4 regions of the Alteromonas sp. M12 genome follow, and region 2 is predicted to be linked to each of the others. Evidence: predicted binding sites of a transcription regulator. Region 2 holds the regulator's gene; each other region holds the start of a gene.
What was found. Region 2 encodes FNR, which switches genes on or off when oxygen is low (the NO sensors DNR and NnrR bind a similar motif). Its sites were predicted from a motif close to TTGATCTAGATCAA; they were not measured.

Region 1 (3,251 bases), 2.4 Mb from region 2:
TATTATTTTTCAAGATATTGGACCACAATCACGTTTGGCTAAACACTGGGCCCCTCCACTAGGAGCTGTAGTTGGTTTCTGCTTGGCACTTTTTAGTGACATGTTGGTGACTAGTAGCTAATTGTCACTCTGGTATTCTGAGATCATCTAATATTCATTTTAAAAGAAGTCGTGCATGAAAATTAAAAGACTAGCCACATGTGTATTGTTATTATGTTTGGCAGCTTGTCAGCCAACCTCTCCAACCCAAACCGTGAATTATGAAGCGCAAGGTAATTTGCAATCATCCACTGCGCTAGGTTGCGTGGGCATTGATGATGTAAATTCGTCGCACACGCCTGCCGATCTATTTTTAGGTTTAACAGAGTGCATTGAACAGGATGAATTTGATAAGGCGTCAGATCTATATTTAGTGGCTATGAGCTATGGTTATTTTGATACTCGCAGAGTTGCAGATCGTTCTGGCCACCAAGCAATTATGGTATTGAGAATGAATTCCTTTGGCGACCAAGAACAACAAACCTTGAATGAACTATTAACTTACATAATGCAGAAAACATCGAATAATTCTGCTACTTGTAAACATCTGAAAAAACTAGGGAAGCCTACCTATATACCCACTTACATGATCCAACATGGCATAGGCTCGTTTACAGAACAAAAACACAGCAATGGTCTTATTGAAGATTTTGATGCCGACACTGCTTGGCAAGAGGCGCGCTCGGTAGTGGCTAATTGTTCTTAAAACCTACTCTAAACCCTATAAAAAAACGCGCTACTGCTATGTCGTTACAGGCTTATAATTGGTGCGTAAGCGGTAATTACGTTTTAGATAAATAATAAACTTAGTAAAATGTTCAAATGGTCGTATACTCGCCACCCTGGCGAGTATTGCACAGATTTTAAGCGTTAATTGGCGTTTTTTTGCATTTTACATCTCCAGATAATCATCCATTTTCTTTCAATTTAAATTAATTAGGCTTTTGTAAGGTAACAAACGTGAGCGCCATCCAATCTTTGGTTCTGAAAAGTGATAACAGTGGTTTTGACGAAACCTTGTTTGCGGCTATTGCTGATGATTTATATCACCAAGGGTACAGCATTAAACCTGTTGCGTTACCAAGTGCGCTTTGCACTTCCATGAGCCAATATCAGCTGAAAATGGACGAGCAACGTTTTAAGGCTGCTGGCATTGGCCGAGGAAATGATTACCTGAAAAATGAATTTGTCAGAACCGACGAAATTTGTTGGATCACCGGAAAATCACCAGAGGAAGTTGAGTGGTTAAATTGGACCGCCCAGCTACAACGCTATTTAAATAGCCGATTGTTTCTTGGCTTGTTTTCGTTTGAAAGTCACTTTGCGCATTATGCCCCCGGAATGTATTACAAACGTCATTATGATGCGTTTAAAGGCGAAGCCCAGCGTGTGTTATCAATAGTGACATACCTTAATTCTGGTTGGGCAATCGATGACGGTGGTGAGTTAGTCCTGTTTACCGACGATAACGACATTGAAGGGATTAAAGTTGTTCCGTTGATGGGAACCATAGTGGTTTTCTTAAGTGAAGATTTTCCCCATGAAGTTTTGCCAGCGCAACGTGATCGCTATTCAATTGCCGGATGGTATCGAGTCAACACTTCTGTTTCTGAACGAGTGGATCCTCCTTTATAAGTTTTTTGTGTAATCCAGATTTTGCTCTGGCTAGCATCGTCAATCCAATCACAAGAAGGTTAATTTTGAGCTTACAGTAGCACTGACTCGATGAATCTAAAAAGTTGACGAAAATTAAATTCGTTTCTTTTGATTTCAATCAAGTTATGGGTTTGAAAACTTTCATGAAAGCCGCAATGTATTCCTTATAGCGAGTATAATTTGATCATACAGTCAGCAATACGAGACTGCATTTGAATCTAATCTGAGCATAAGGAATTAGTATGATGAAAGTAAAAAAACACGGCTTATCTATTGGTATTGAACGAGTAGAACAGAATTTTTTCCTATCCATGCAAATTGTTGGAAAGTTAACTCACGAAGATTACGAAATTATCACACCACTTATTGACTCTGCGCTAACCCAAGTGAAAGATCCGAAAGTTAACGCCTTCATAGATGCAACTGAACTAGAAGGCTGGGATTTAAGGGCGGCTTGGGATGATTTCAAAATTGGTTTAAAGTACAACAATGAATTCAACAAAATCGCTATTTATGGCAGTAAAAAATGGCAACAGTATGCGGCGAAGATTGGCACTTGGTTTATTTCCGGTGAAGTAAAGTACTTTGACAATCCTGAAGACGCAATGGAATGGTTAAAACCTTCAGTATAGGCGACAAAAACAATCAAGTTTAGCGACCATAAGTGGCGAAATTGATTTGCATTTTTGTGGGTAATTAACCTGAGTACAGGAGCAATATGGTCTTTACGCAAGGGCAGTCGGTGCTAAACCGAATCAATAGTTACCCACAAAAACCACGCAACCAGTTGTTATGTTTACGCGACCTAATTTTACGTGTGGCAACTAATACCCCCGAAGTAAAATACCTCGAAGAGACGTTGAAGTGGGGAGAACCGAGCTACCTTAGCAAAACCGGTAGTACCCTAAGAATGGATTGGAAGCCTAAAGATCCAAACAATATCTTCATTTATGTTAACTGCCAAACTAAGTTAATAGAAACCTTTAAAGAACTGTACTGCAGACGCTTGCAGTTTGTTGGCAATCGAGCAATTTTGTTGCCATTGGCGCTCGAATTGCCTGAAACTGAGCTATACCATTGCATAGCACTCACTCTTAAATACCATAAAATTAAACATCTGCCTTTGTTAGGGTGTTAAAAACACAGTATTTGCGTGTTAGTATTTTATTCAGATGAAATCGATGAACGAGTCTCAGTCAAGGTGAAAAAAGCCAAGAAAAACCTATTTTTGGTCGAATCTCTTTGTGGTTTTTGCGCGGTTGTTGCGCTATGGATCGCAGTGATAGATTCTGGCTTTATCGTTGGCATGGAAATGATCAGTCGTGGTTTTGAGATTGGTTATTTAATTGTTTTTGGTATTATTTTGAGTTCAGTTGGCATTTGGGGGCTATTCCAATTGCTGTTAAAGTTAGTGTTTCCTGATGCCTACGAAGAGAGTATTTCTTTTTATCGTTTTCACCTGATTTGTGGTGGCATTGGCTGCGTGTTGTGTACGTTATTTTTCATCGATTACAATCCTCTTTTCGCCTTCATTTGTCCTTTTCCTTTGCTGGTTT
Region 2 (3,251 bases):
ACGCGTTTCAATCTCAGACCCCCTGCGCAGTTTCCCAAGTAGTTACTGTGGCGGGAAAAGGTTTACAAGGAACCTACCAATCTCAAGTCGTTAAGATAGGTAACATAAGTATTCTTGATAACAGTGATGGTTTACGACCCACTGAGGATGACTCTCGAGTTTATCTGCAATTGGGCAATCAGTTAATTGCTGCATTTAGCGTAAAAGATGTAGTTAAAAAAGACGCAAAACAACTCGTCGATGACTTACGCAGCAAACAATTGGTGATGTTAAGTGGTGACTCAGAAATAAACGCGTCTTTGGTCGCTGATTCTTTAGGTATCCCAAACGTTTATTTTAGACAAACGCCAATACAAAAACTGACATACATTCAAAACTTACAAGCCAAAGGACACAAAGTTTTGATGATTGGTGATGGCATCAATGACGCCCCAGTTTTGGCCGCTGCTGATGTATCAATTGCGGTAGGTGACGCCAGTGACATGGCGAAACGTTCTGCCGATATCATTTTATTAAATTCAAAATTAAGTAATGTTAAGTTTGCTGTTAGTATGGCGATTAAAGTGCGTACCAAAATCAAACAGAACATGGTTTGGGCCATTGGCTATAACGCGTTAATTCTTCCCCTAGCAGTAGCCGGATATTTAAGCCCGTGGATGGCCGTAATTGGCATGTCGTTAAGTTCAATTATTGTGGTCGCAAACTCTATTCGTTTACTACGTTAACCAGCGCTAATAGGAAATTAAAGTGAGTATCATTTATGTGCTAATCCCCATCGCTATTGTGCTAGTACTGTTAGCCATAGGGATCTTTTTTTGGGCGGTCAAATCCAATCAGTTTGAAGATTTAGAGCGTCAAGGATACAACATTCTATTCGATGATGACGTGGATAAAAAAGTACAAGTAAAAAAGCCAAAAACTAACGACAAATGAACGACTTAAGCTGGTTTTCTGCAATATTAATCGGACTTGCTGGAAGTGTGCATTGCGCTGGGATGTGCGGTGGAATTGTGACCTCATTTACCTTTGCATTACCAAAGAATAAGTCACAATGGCCGTATTTAATTGCCTATAATTCAGGCCGCATTTTATCTTATAGTTTCGCTGGCGCAATCGCTGGGCTGTTGGGTCAGATCGTCACCACAAAATCCTTTATCAATCCTCAAGCACTGACTCTTTTTGGCGGAGTATTTATGGTTCTGCTTGGATTATATGTGGGACAGTGGTCAAAACTACTGGTTAAAGTAGAAAAAGTTGGCGCTATTTTTTGGCGTATAATTAGTCCCATATCAAAGCGTTTCATTCCCTTTAAACACCCAATCTATGCTGTACCCTATGGCCTAATCTGGGGCTGGTTGCCCTGTGGATTGGTTTATTCGACGTTAACATGGAGTGTTTCCACCGGCAGTGCGGTACAAGGTGCTATCACCATGTTTTGCTTTGGCTTGGGAACTTTGCCCATCATGTTAGCAATGGGAGCCAGCGCCAGCCAAATAAGAGGATGGTTGACCCAACCAGTGGTAAAACGAAGCGTTGCAGTCTTATTATGCTTATTTGGCTTGATTTTATGTTACCAAGGGATTCATAATTGGTAACTAATGAATTAATTGGAATTAACTAATGTCAGATCCGAACAAGTTCAGTATTCGCTGTCAAAACTGCAGTTTTAATCACCTATGTATACCGGTGGCTCTGAATCAGACTGAAATGGAGAGTTTGGACGAAATCATAGAACGCAAGCGCCCTTTGCATAAAAATGATCAATTAACTATTCCTGGGCAAAAATTTACGTCGCTGTTTGCAGTAAGAACGGGCTCATTTAAATCTTACATAACCTCTCCCGATGGCGAACAACAAATTACAGGGTTTCATTTTCCCGGTGATATTGTCGGCTTTGATGGACTATTTTCTGAAAAATATCAAAGTTATAATCAAGCGATGGAAACCTCCATGGTTTGTGAGTTACCTTACGACAAGTTAGATATTATGAGCGCACAACTTCCTACACTGCGCAAAGAAATGCTTAAAATTATGAGCACAGAAATAAACCAAGATCACAGTCTCATGATGTTATTAAACAAGCGCACAGCAGAAGAACGTCTTGCCCACTTCCTAATTAATCTATCAGATCGTTTTCGCTCTCGCGGTTTTTCTGAATTAGAATTTAATTTAACCATGACCCGAAACGAAATTGGTAATCACCTTGGTTTAACTGTTGAAACCGTGAGTCGTTTACTCACCCGTTTTCAAAAAGAAAATATCATCAAAGTTGATGGGAAATTTATACAAATTCTCAATTTGGCGGTACTTAGAGAGAAACTTGGTGAACACGTTTTAAATAAACAAGCCTGCGGTTAAGTCTTTTAATTTAAATTGATTCAGGTCAAAACAATTAGTCTGTTAATTGGCAAACTAGCTAAAGTAGCCATACACTTAATATACGTAGTGTAAACGTTTGAAGGGAATTAATTTATGTCCGTATTTAACAAAATACTAGCTGTTGTAGACCCAACTTCAGAAGATCAAAAAGCGTTTAGAAGAGCGCTTTTATTGGCAGAAAAAACCGGCGCTAGTATTACCGCGTTTCTCTCCATATATGATTTCTCTTATGAAATGACCACTATGCTCACCGTGGATGAAAGAGAAACGATGCGCCAAGCTGTGGTGGATGACAAAACCGATTGGCTTGCCAATATAGTTGAACCCCTAGCGGCTAACTCATCTATTTCAGTAGATATAAAAGTGGTCTGGCATAATCGGCCATATGAAAGTGTATTGTTCGAAGTGATTGATCACAGCTATGATTTAATCGTCAAAGGAACCCACGAGCATGACACCCTAAAGTCAGTGATATTCACCCCGACTGATTGGCATATCCTACGTAAATCACCGGTTCCAGTTTTACTTGTTAAAGAACATGATTGGCCTATTAATGGCAATATTTTAGCTGCGGTAGATGTGGGCAGTGAAGATGAAGAACATCATAGCTTAAACAAGTTAATCACTAAAACCGCTGGATTGATGGCTGATTTACTGGAAGGACATGTAAACTTGGTTAATTCTTACCCAGGTACACCGGTTAATATTGCCATCGAAATACCAGAGTTCGATCCGGTTGGCTATACAGAGTCAGTTAAACAACACCACGCCAAATGTATGCTTGAGCACGCTCAAGAATTCAATATCCCACAAGAAAATCAGCATCTTAGTGAAGGTTTGCCTGAGGATGTCATTCCTTCAGTGGCAAAAGC
Region 3 (3,251 bases), 280 kb from region 2:
TTATTGAGACGTTTGCTGAATTAACCAAATCATCATTAAATGGCTACCAACGGTAATCGAGGTCAAGCGTATTCTTAAGGATCGATACCATACGGCCAAGGTGGAAAGTTTAAATTCGTAGAAAATAACCACAGTAAAAGCACAGGCTAAAGCAATCAGGGCTATCTTTGGAGGTAACCAAATAACACTTAACCAGGCTAAAATTGACGGCAACATGGCAATATACAACAAGCTAATAGAACGTTCGTTATTAATTCCGTCAAACCATAACACCCCACCTAAAAACGACAGTATTATAGCGGAGTATTGAATGAAGAAACCGACCCCTTCAAAGTAAGAAACGGTTTCCCATAGAATGAAAAAAGGCAACATGATAAATGGAATTAGGCCTGCGTACCCTAATATTTTGGCGTGGTATTTAAGCATTTTTTATCACTTATACTCGTTTTATTCGATGTTTACGTAAATTTAACTTAGCTAGTTCAATCGTTTTTCAAAAAACAATCGATTATTTAAACTGTCAATCATTAAACATTTAGGCAACATTGTGTAAATTTATAGTTAATGCCTGTTTAGTTGTTTATTGATTGTTCAGTTTACAAAAAAATAGCGCCAAAAAAGGCGCTATTTTTGAACATAACTAAAAGTTATTTTTTAATTGGGGTGTATTTTCTTAAGTTCTCACCAGTATAAAGCTGACGAGGACGCCCAATTTTTTGTCCAGGTTGACTAAGCATTTCATGCCAATGAGAAACCCAACCAACAGTTCTTGCTAATGCGAATATACAAGTAAACATGTTAGTAGGAATGCCAATTGCTTTAAGAATGATACCTGAATAAAAATCCACATTCGGGAAAAGTTTCTTCTCTGCGAAATAGGGGTCGCTCAAGGCGATTTTTTCAAGTTCCATAGCTACATTTAGCAAAGGATCATCGATATTCATTTCTTCTAGCACTTCGTGACAGCTTTCACGCATAACAGTTGCACGAGGATCGTGGTTTTTATAAACACGGTGCCCGAATCCCATTAGTCTGAAAGGGTCATTCTTGTCTTTAGCGCGGTCGATAAACTCTGGAATACGGTCAACACTGCCTATTTCTTGCAGCATGTTTAAGCAAGCTTCATTAGCTCCACCGTGAGCTGGTCCCCATAAAGATGCAACACCAGCTGCGATACACGCATATGGGTTAGCACCTGAAGAACCTGCAAGTCTTACTGTAGAAGTCGATGCATTTTGCTCGTGGTCAGCATGCAGCGTAAAGATACGATCCATAGCTTTAGCAACAGCAGGGCTGATTTTGTAATCTTCAGCTGGTACAGAAAACATCATGTTTAAGAAGTTTTCTGCATAACTTAGATCATTTCGAGGATAAACAAAGGGTTGACCAACATTATATTTGTAACACATGGCTACTAAAGTAGGCATTTTAGCGATTAAGCGATATGCACTACGAAGACGTTGTTCAGGATCTGAAATATCTAAATCATCATGATAGAAGCTAGAAAGTGCGCCTACTGTTCCACATAACATGGCCATAGGATGCGCGTCTCTGCGGAAACCTCTAAAGAAATTTGTTAATTGATCGTGAACCAATGTGTGACGTGTAATAGTGTTTTTGAAATCAGCATATTCTTCTGAAGTTGGCGTTTTGTCGTGTAACAACATATAACAAACTTCAATATAATCAGCGTCTCTGGCAAGCTCTTCGATTGAATAACCTCTATGAAGCAATACGCCTTTAGCTCCATCAATAAACGTGATGGATGATTCGCAAGAACCAGTAGCCATAAAACCAGGGTCAAAAGTGAAGTAACCGCTAGAGCCTAAAGCTCGAACATCTATTACGTCGTTCCCAGCAGTTCCCGAAAGTACCGGAAGTTCTACCTCTTTGTCGCCTACCTTTAAAATGGCTTTAGTTTCTGCCATAAGATGTTCTCCTTAGACTAAGTTCTTAAACTGTTATAAATATCTTAAATAATAACAGCCATGAAAAAAAGTGTGCTATTTGTACTTAGAAAGTTGCTGCAAGTCAATTTTAATACATGAATGTTTAATATTTATTCTCATAATGTATTCAGAATACCTATTAATATCGAAAACTTTGAATAAACAGTTTTTTTATCTAGAACAAAAATTGTAATTAAGCTCAACGCTGGATATACTTTGTGCCACTAAATGAAAAAAAACGCTTAGTTGTTAAAGGTTTAATAGTTAATTAACAAAGTGTTAACAGTTGAACTTGTTCAACTCAGTTTTCGTTTATGCACTATACAATAAAATAACTTTAAATAAATGCGTCAAACCTCAACAATGATTACAGGCACATAAAGTGAAAAAACAAAGACCAGTCAATCTGCAACTCAATACGATAAGTTTTCCCCCTTCAGCTATAGTTTCTATTTTACATCGGGCAACCGGTGTCGCAATGTTCTTCGCTCTGATTTTCGTAATCTGGGCTTGGGCTGTATCTGTATCTTCCCTTGATGGGTTTAATACAGTGCAAGAAGTTATGGCAGGGCCCCTTGGTAAATTCGTGGCTATCGGTACTTTATCCGCATTGACCTATCATATCCTTGGCGGTATCCGTCACGTGATTATGGACATGGGTCATTGGGAAGAAATTCAGTCAGGTAATTTAAGCGCACAAGCCACTATTGGTTTGTGGGTGTTAGTGACTATCGTTATAGGAGTGATATTGTGGTAACGGAACAAGCGAGTTTGAAACGTAATGGAGTGCAAGATTTTGTTACTCTGCGTGCTACGGCACTTATCATTACCTTATTTTCTTTTTACATGACATATTTCTTTATCGCCACTCCTGTGGTGACTTTTGAAGTATGGAGAGATTTGTTCTCTAGCATATTTATGAAAGTTTTCACTTTCATTACGCTAGTCGCAATTATGTACCATGTAAGAATTGGTCTATGGCAAGTTTTAACCGATTATGTCAAGGCTCCAGGTTTAAGAGCAACGTTACAATATGTACTTAACATTATTGCTTTTGTTTATGTTGCAGTTGGTTTATTTGTTTTGTGGGGTGTGAAGTGAGTATTCCGGTTCATGAGTTCGATGCAGTAGTAGTAGGAGCTGGCGGCGCTGGAATGCGAGCAGCTTTACAAATTTCTCAATCAGGCAAGTCCTGTGCGTTACTTTCAAAAGTGTTTCCAACACGTTCACATACAGTGTCTGCCCAAGGCGGAATCACTGTAGCCTTAGGAAACGCCCATGAAGATAACTGGGAATGGCACA
Region 4 (3,251 bases), 1.7 Mb from region 2:
CCACATCAATTTTATAGGTGTGCTCAGCTTGGGATTTATTCAGTACTTTTAAGGTATAAACATTTTCAATTAGACCATCATTTGTTTCTCTGAATAACGAATTTCGGTCTCTGATAATGTCTACTTCTAGTGGTACCCGTGCAATAATTTCATAGGCCAAAAGAGAGGTCATGATAAACAGTACTATGGCATAACCAATCAATTTGGGACGGAATATCTTAGTTTTACCGCCGGCCAATTCATGTTCTGACGTAAAGCTAATGAGTCCTTTGGGATAATTCATTTTTTCCATTACCCCATTACACGCGTCTACACAGGCACCGCAGTTAATACATTCGTATTGCAAACCATTGCGGATATCTATACCTGTTGGGCACACTTGAACACACAAGTTGCAATCGATACAGTCACCAATGCCTTTTTGTTTAATCTCTTCGTGACTGGTTTTTCTGGAACGAGGTCCTCGTTTTTCGCCTCGAGTTGGATTATACGCAACGGTAAAGGTATCTTTATCAAACATTGCTGATTGAAATCTGGCGTAGGGGCATATGTGAGTACACATAATTTCACGCATCCAGCCAGCATTACCGTATGTGCAAACCGTAAAGAAAATGACTGAAAAGCCCGCCCAAAAACTAACGTCAAAGGTAAAGAAATCAATAAATAACTGGTTAATCGGCGTGAAATAACCGACAAAGGTCAATGCTGTTAACAAGGCCACCGACACCCAAGCGAAGTGTTTCAGCGCCTTTCGCCAGAATTTGTCGAAATCCATTTCACGCTGGTCTAATTTAATCCGCTTGTTTCTAGCACCTTCTATTTTTTCTTCAAACCAAATATAAATGAAAGTCCAAGTGGTTTGTGGACACATAAAGCCACACCAAACTCGTCCGGCAAAGGTGGTTACAAAGAATAATGCGAAGGCACCAATAATAAGGATCCAAGCCAATAAGGTTAAATCTTGAGGCCAAAGAGTCAGACCAAATATATTAAAGCGCTGAGCTCCAATATCAAATAGTACCGCTTGATGTGAGTTAAATTGAATCCACGGGATGAGCGCAAAAATGCCAAGAAATATTAAGCCAAAAAAACGTCGAAAGGTTTCTAGTGTGCCTTCAACAGCGCGGACATATATTCGACTTCGTGGGGTGTACGCGTTTTCGTGTTGACTGGCTTCTGGTTGGTGAACTTTTACAGCGGATATATCTTTGATTGGAATGCGTTCACTCATTCATCTTTCCTTTACGGGACTGCTAGAAACTCCGGCGAATTCGAAATTTCTATAGGTTAGTAATTAATCCCCCTATTATCGCACAGACTGCTCGCTAGTTGTTAATCTGGATCAATGAATTAACTGGTTTTTTTATCGATTCAACCCTATTTAGGTCGCACCCCGTTAAGAACAATAGACTGAATGTTATTTAAGGTCGACGCAAAAAATTCCGGGTCATCTAAATTTTGACCGGTTACAGCCTCCACTTGCACACGGAAATCAGCATAGTGTTGGGTTGTTGCCCAAATACTGAAAATTAAATGATAGGGATCGATTGGCGCCAGTTTACCGGCTTCAATCCAACCTGAAATAACTTGAACTTTGGCTTCAACAATTGCCCTCAGTGGTGATTCGAGTTGATTGAACAAAAGCGGAGCACCTTGCACTACTTCCATACAAAATAAACGAGATTCCTTGGGGTTGTCGCGAGATAAAGCTAATTTTACTTCGATATAATTCGAAATGGCTTCGATGGGATCTTGCTCTGAATTAAACCCCTGTAGTGGCATTAACCAAACGTCTAATAATTGCTGAATTACCTCTACATAAAGCTGTTCTTTACTAGCAAAATAGTAGAGTAAGTTTGTTTTCGATACTTTGGCTAAGTCTGCGATCTGTTCAACACTTGTGCCGTGCACACCATTACTCGAAAACAAGTCGAGGGCCGCTTGCATTATCACTTTTCGTTTATTGCGTTTTGCTTCAGTACGCTTACTTTGCGTTTTGGGGCTTGAGACACGTTTCGACTTTTTTTGTGTTTTTTTCACTAATGTTGAACTCATATGTCTACTTATATCCCATTTTAGTTTATTCCCTGTCCTTTATGTTTTAACCAAGATTGAGAAATTAAGCAATCCCAAGAGTTTGTAATTTTTAATAATTAGCCTAATTGGAGTTCTTATGTTTAGCTCTTTGTGCAGCTTCTAAACTGCAAGCTGGTGGAATGATAGATGCCAAATGACAGTTTTTTTGTTTATGGCTAACATAGGTGTAGAGTATAAAACTGACGAGTTTAGTCAGCGTTTATTTTAACCCCTCAATCACCATTTGAATGGATGTTAAATAGAAGCTTAATGTGAAGTGCCTTTAACCCAACCCATTTTTGGAATTTAAAAACATGACAACCCAATTAGATGACACCGCGTTAGCGCAATTATTTACTCATGCCCATACTCACACTGCTTGGCAAGACCAAAACATACCTGAAGAATTATTGTTGCAGTTATATGACCTAGTTAAGTTGGGCCCAACCTCGGCAAATTGTAGTCCTGCTCGTTTTGTATTTATTCGCTCTGATGAGGCAAGAGAAAAACTAAAACCTGCTTTATCTAAGGGCAATGTGGAACAAACCATGAGCGCTCCGTGTACCGTAATTGTTGCTTACGATAGTGAGTTTTACGAACAGTTACCTATGTTGTTTCCTTATGCTGATGCTCGCAGTTGGTTTACATCCAGCCCTGATGCGGCCTATGAAACCGCTATGCGCAATAGTTCGCTACAAGGCGCTTATTTAATTAGTGCTGCCAGAGCGCTAGGGCTAGACACAGGGGCAATGTCAGGGTTTAATCCTGAACTACTGAATCAAATTTTCTTCGAAAACAGTACGTGGAAAGTCAATTTCTTGATTAACTTAGGATACGGCGATGGCACAAAAGTGCATAAGCGACTTCCGCGTTTGGGGTTTGAAGAAGCTTGTAAAATTTTATAGTCCTTTGGCTTTACTCTCCAGCTAAAGGCAAATGTACTTAGGAGTGGTCCAGTGGAACCAGATACACATCAGTTATCTTCACAATCTGAAGGGATATCTTGCATTAGCCCCGAGTGTTTTAGAGATAGTATGGCAAGTTTAGCCGGTGCTGTGAACGTAGTAACGACATCTACTGTCAGTGGAGATGTGGGGTTTACCGCAACTGCTGTATGCAGTGTAAGTGATAGCCCGGCGACATTATTAGTATGTTTAAATCGCAGTACATCAGTA

Region 1: the regulator FNR is predicted to act here: its motif matches at 1,804-1,817, upstream of VUI23_RS21070 (STAS/SEC14 domain-containing protein).
Region 3: the regulator FNR is predicted to act here: its motif matches at 2,120-2,133, upstream of gltA (citrate synthase).
Region 4: the regulator FNR is predicted to act here: its motif matches at 1,333-1,346, upstream of ccoG (cytochrome c oxidase accessory protein CcoG).

What each region holds. Positions count from the first base shown of each region.
Region 1 covers NZ_CP144164.1:4,900,792-4,904,042, reverse strand. Annotated here, with positions in the region: gene VUI23_RS21085 (divalent cation transporter) at 1-121, shown strand, start outside; gene VUI23_RS21080 (hypothetical protein) at 176-745, shown strand; gene VUI23_RS21075 (2OG-Fe(II) oxygenase) at 1,000-1,674, shown strand; gene VUI23_RS21070 (STAS/SEC14 domain-containing protein) at 1,941-2,327, shown strand; gene VUI23_RS21065 (DUF1801 domain-containing protein) at 2,414-2,833, shown strand; gene VUI23_RS21060 (hypothetical protein) at 2,849-3,251, shown strand, end outside.
Region 2 covers NZ_CP144164.1:2,536,963-2,540,213, forward strand. Annotated here, with positions in the region: gene VUI23_RS10805 (heavy metal translocating P-type ATPase) at 1-725, shown strand, start outside; gene ccoS (cbb3-type cytochrome oxidase assembly protein CcoS) at 748-933, shown strand; gene VUI23_RS10815 (sulfite exporter TauE/SafE family protein) at 930-1,595, shown strand; gene fnr (fumarate/nitrate reduction transcriptional regulator Fnr) at 1,621-2,358, shown strand; gene uspE (universal stress protein UspE) at 2,473-3,251, shown strand, end outside.
Region 3 covers NZ_CP144164.1:2,253,594-2,256,844, forward strand. Annotated here, with positions in the region: gene VUI23_RS09645 (DUF3429 domain-containing protein) at 1-426, opposite strand; gene gltA (citrate synthase) at 648-1,928, opposite strand; gene sdhC (succinate dehydrogenase, cytochrome b556 subunit) at 2,332-2,706, shown strand; gene sdhD (succinate dehydrogenase, hydrophobic membrane anchor protein) at 2,700-3,050, shown strand; gene sdhA (succinate dehydrogenase flavoprotein subunit) at 3,047-3,251, shown strand, end outside.
Region 4 covers NZ_CP144164.1:872,487-875,737, forward strand. Annotated here, with positions in the region: gene ccoG (cytochrome c oxidase accessory protein CcoG) at 1-1,231, opposite strand, end outside; gene rutR (HTH-type transcriptional regulator RutR) at 1,378-2,055, opposite strand; gene VUI23_RS03685 (malonic semialdehyde reductase) at 2,391-2,981, shown strand; gene VUI23_RS03690 (flavin reductase) at 3,033-3,251, shown strand, end outside.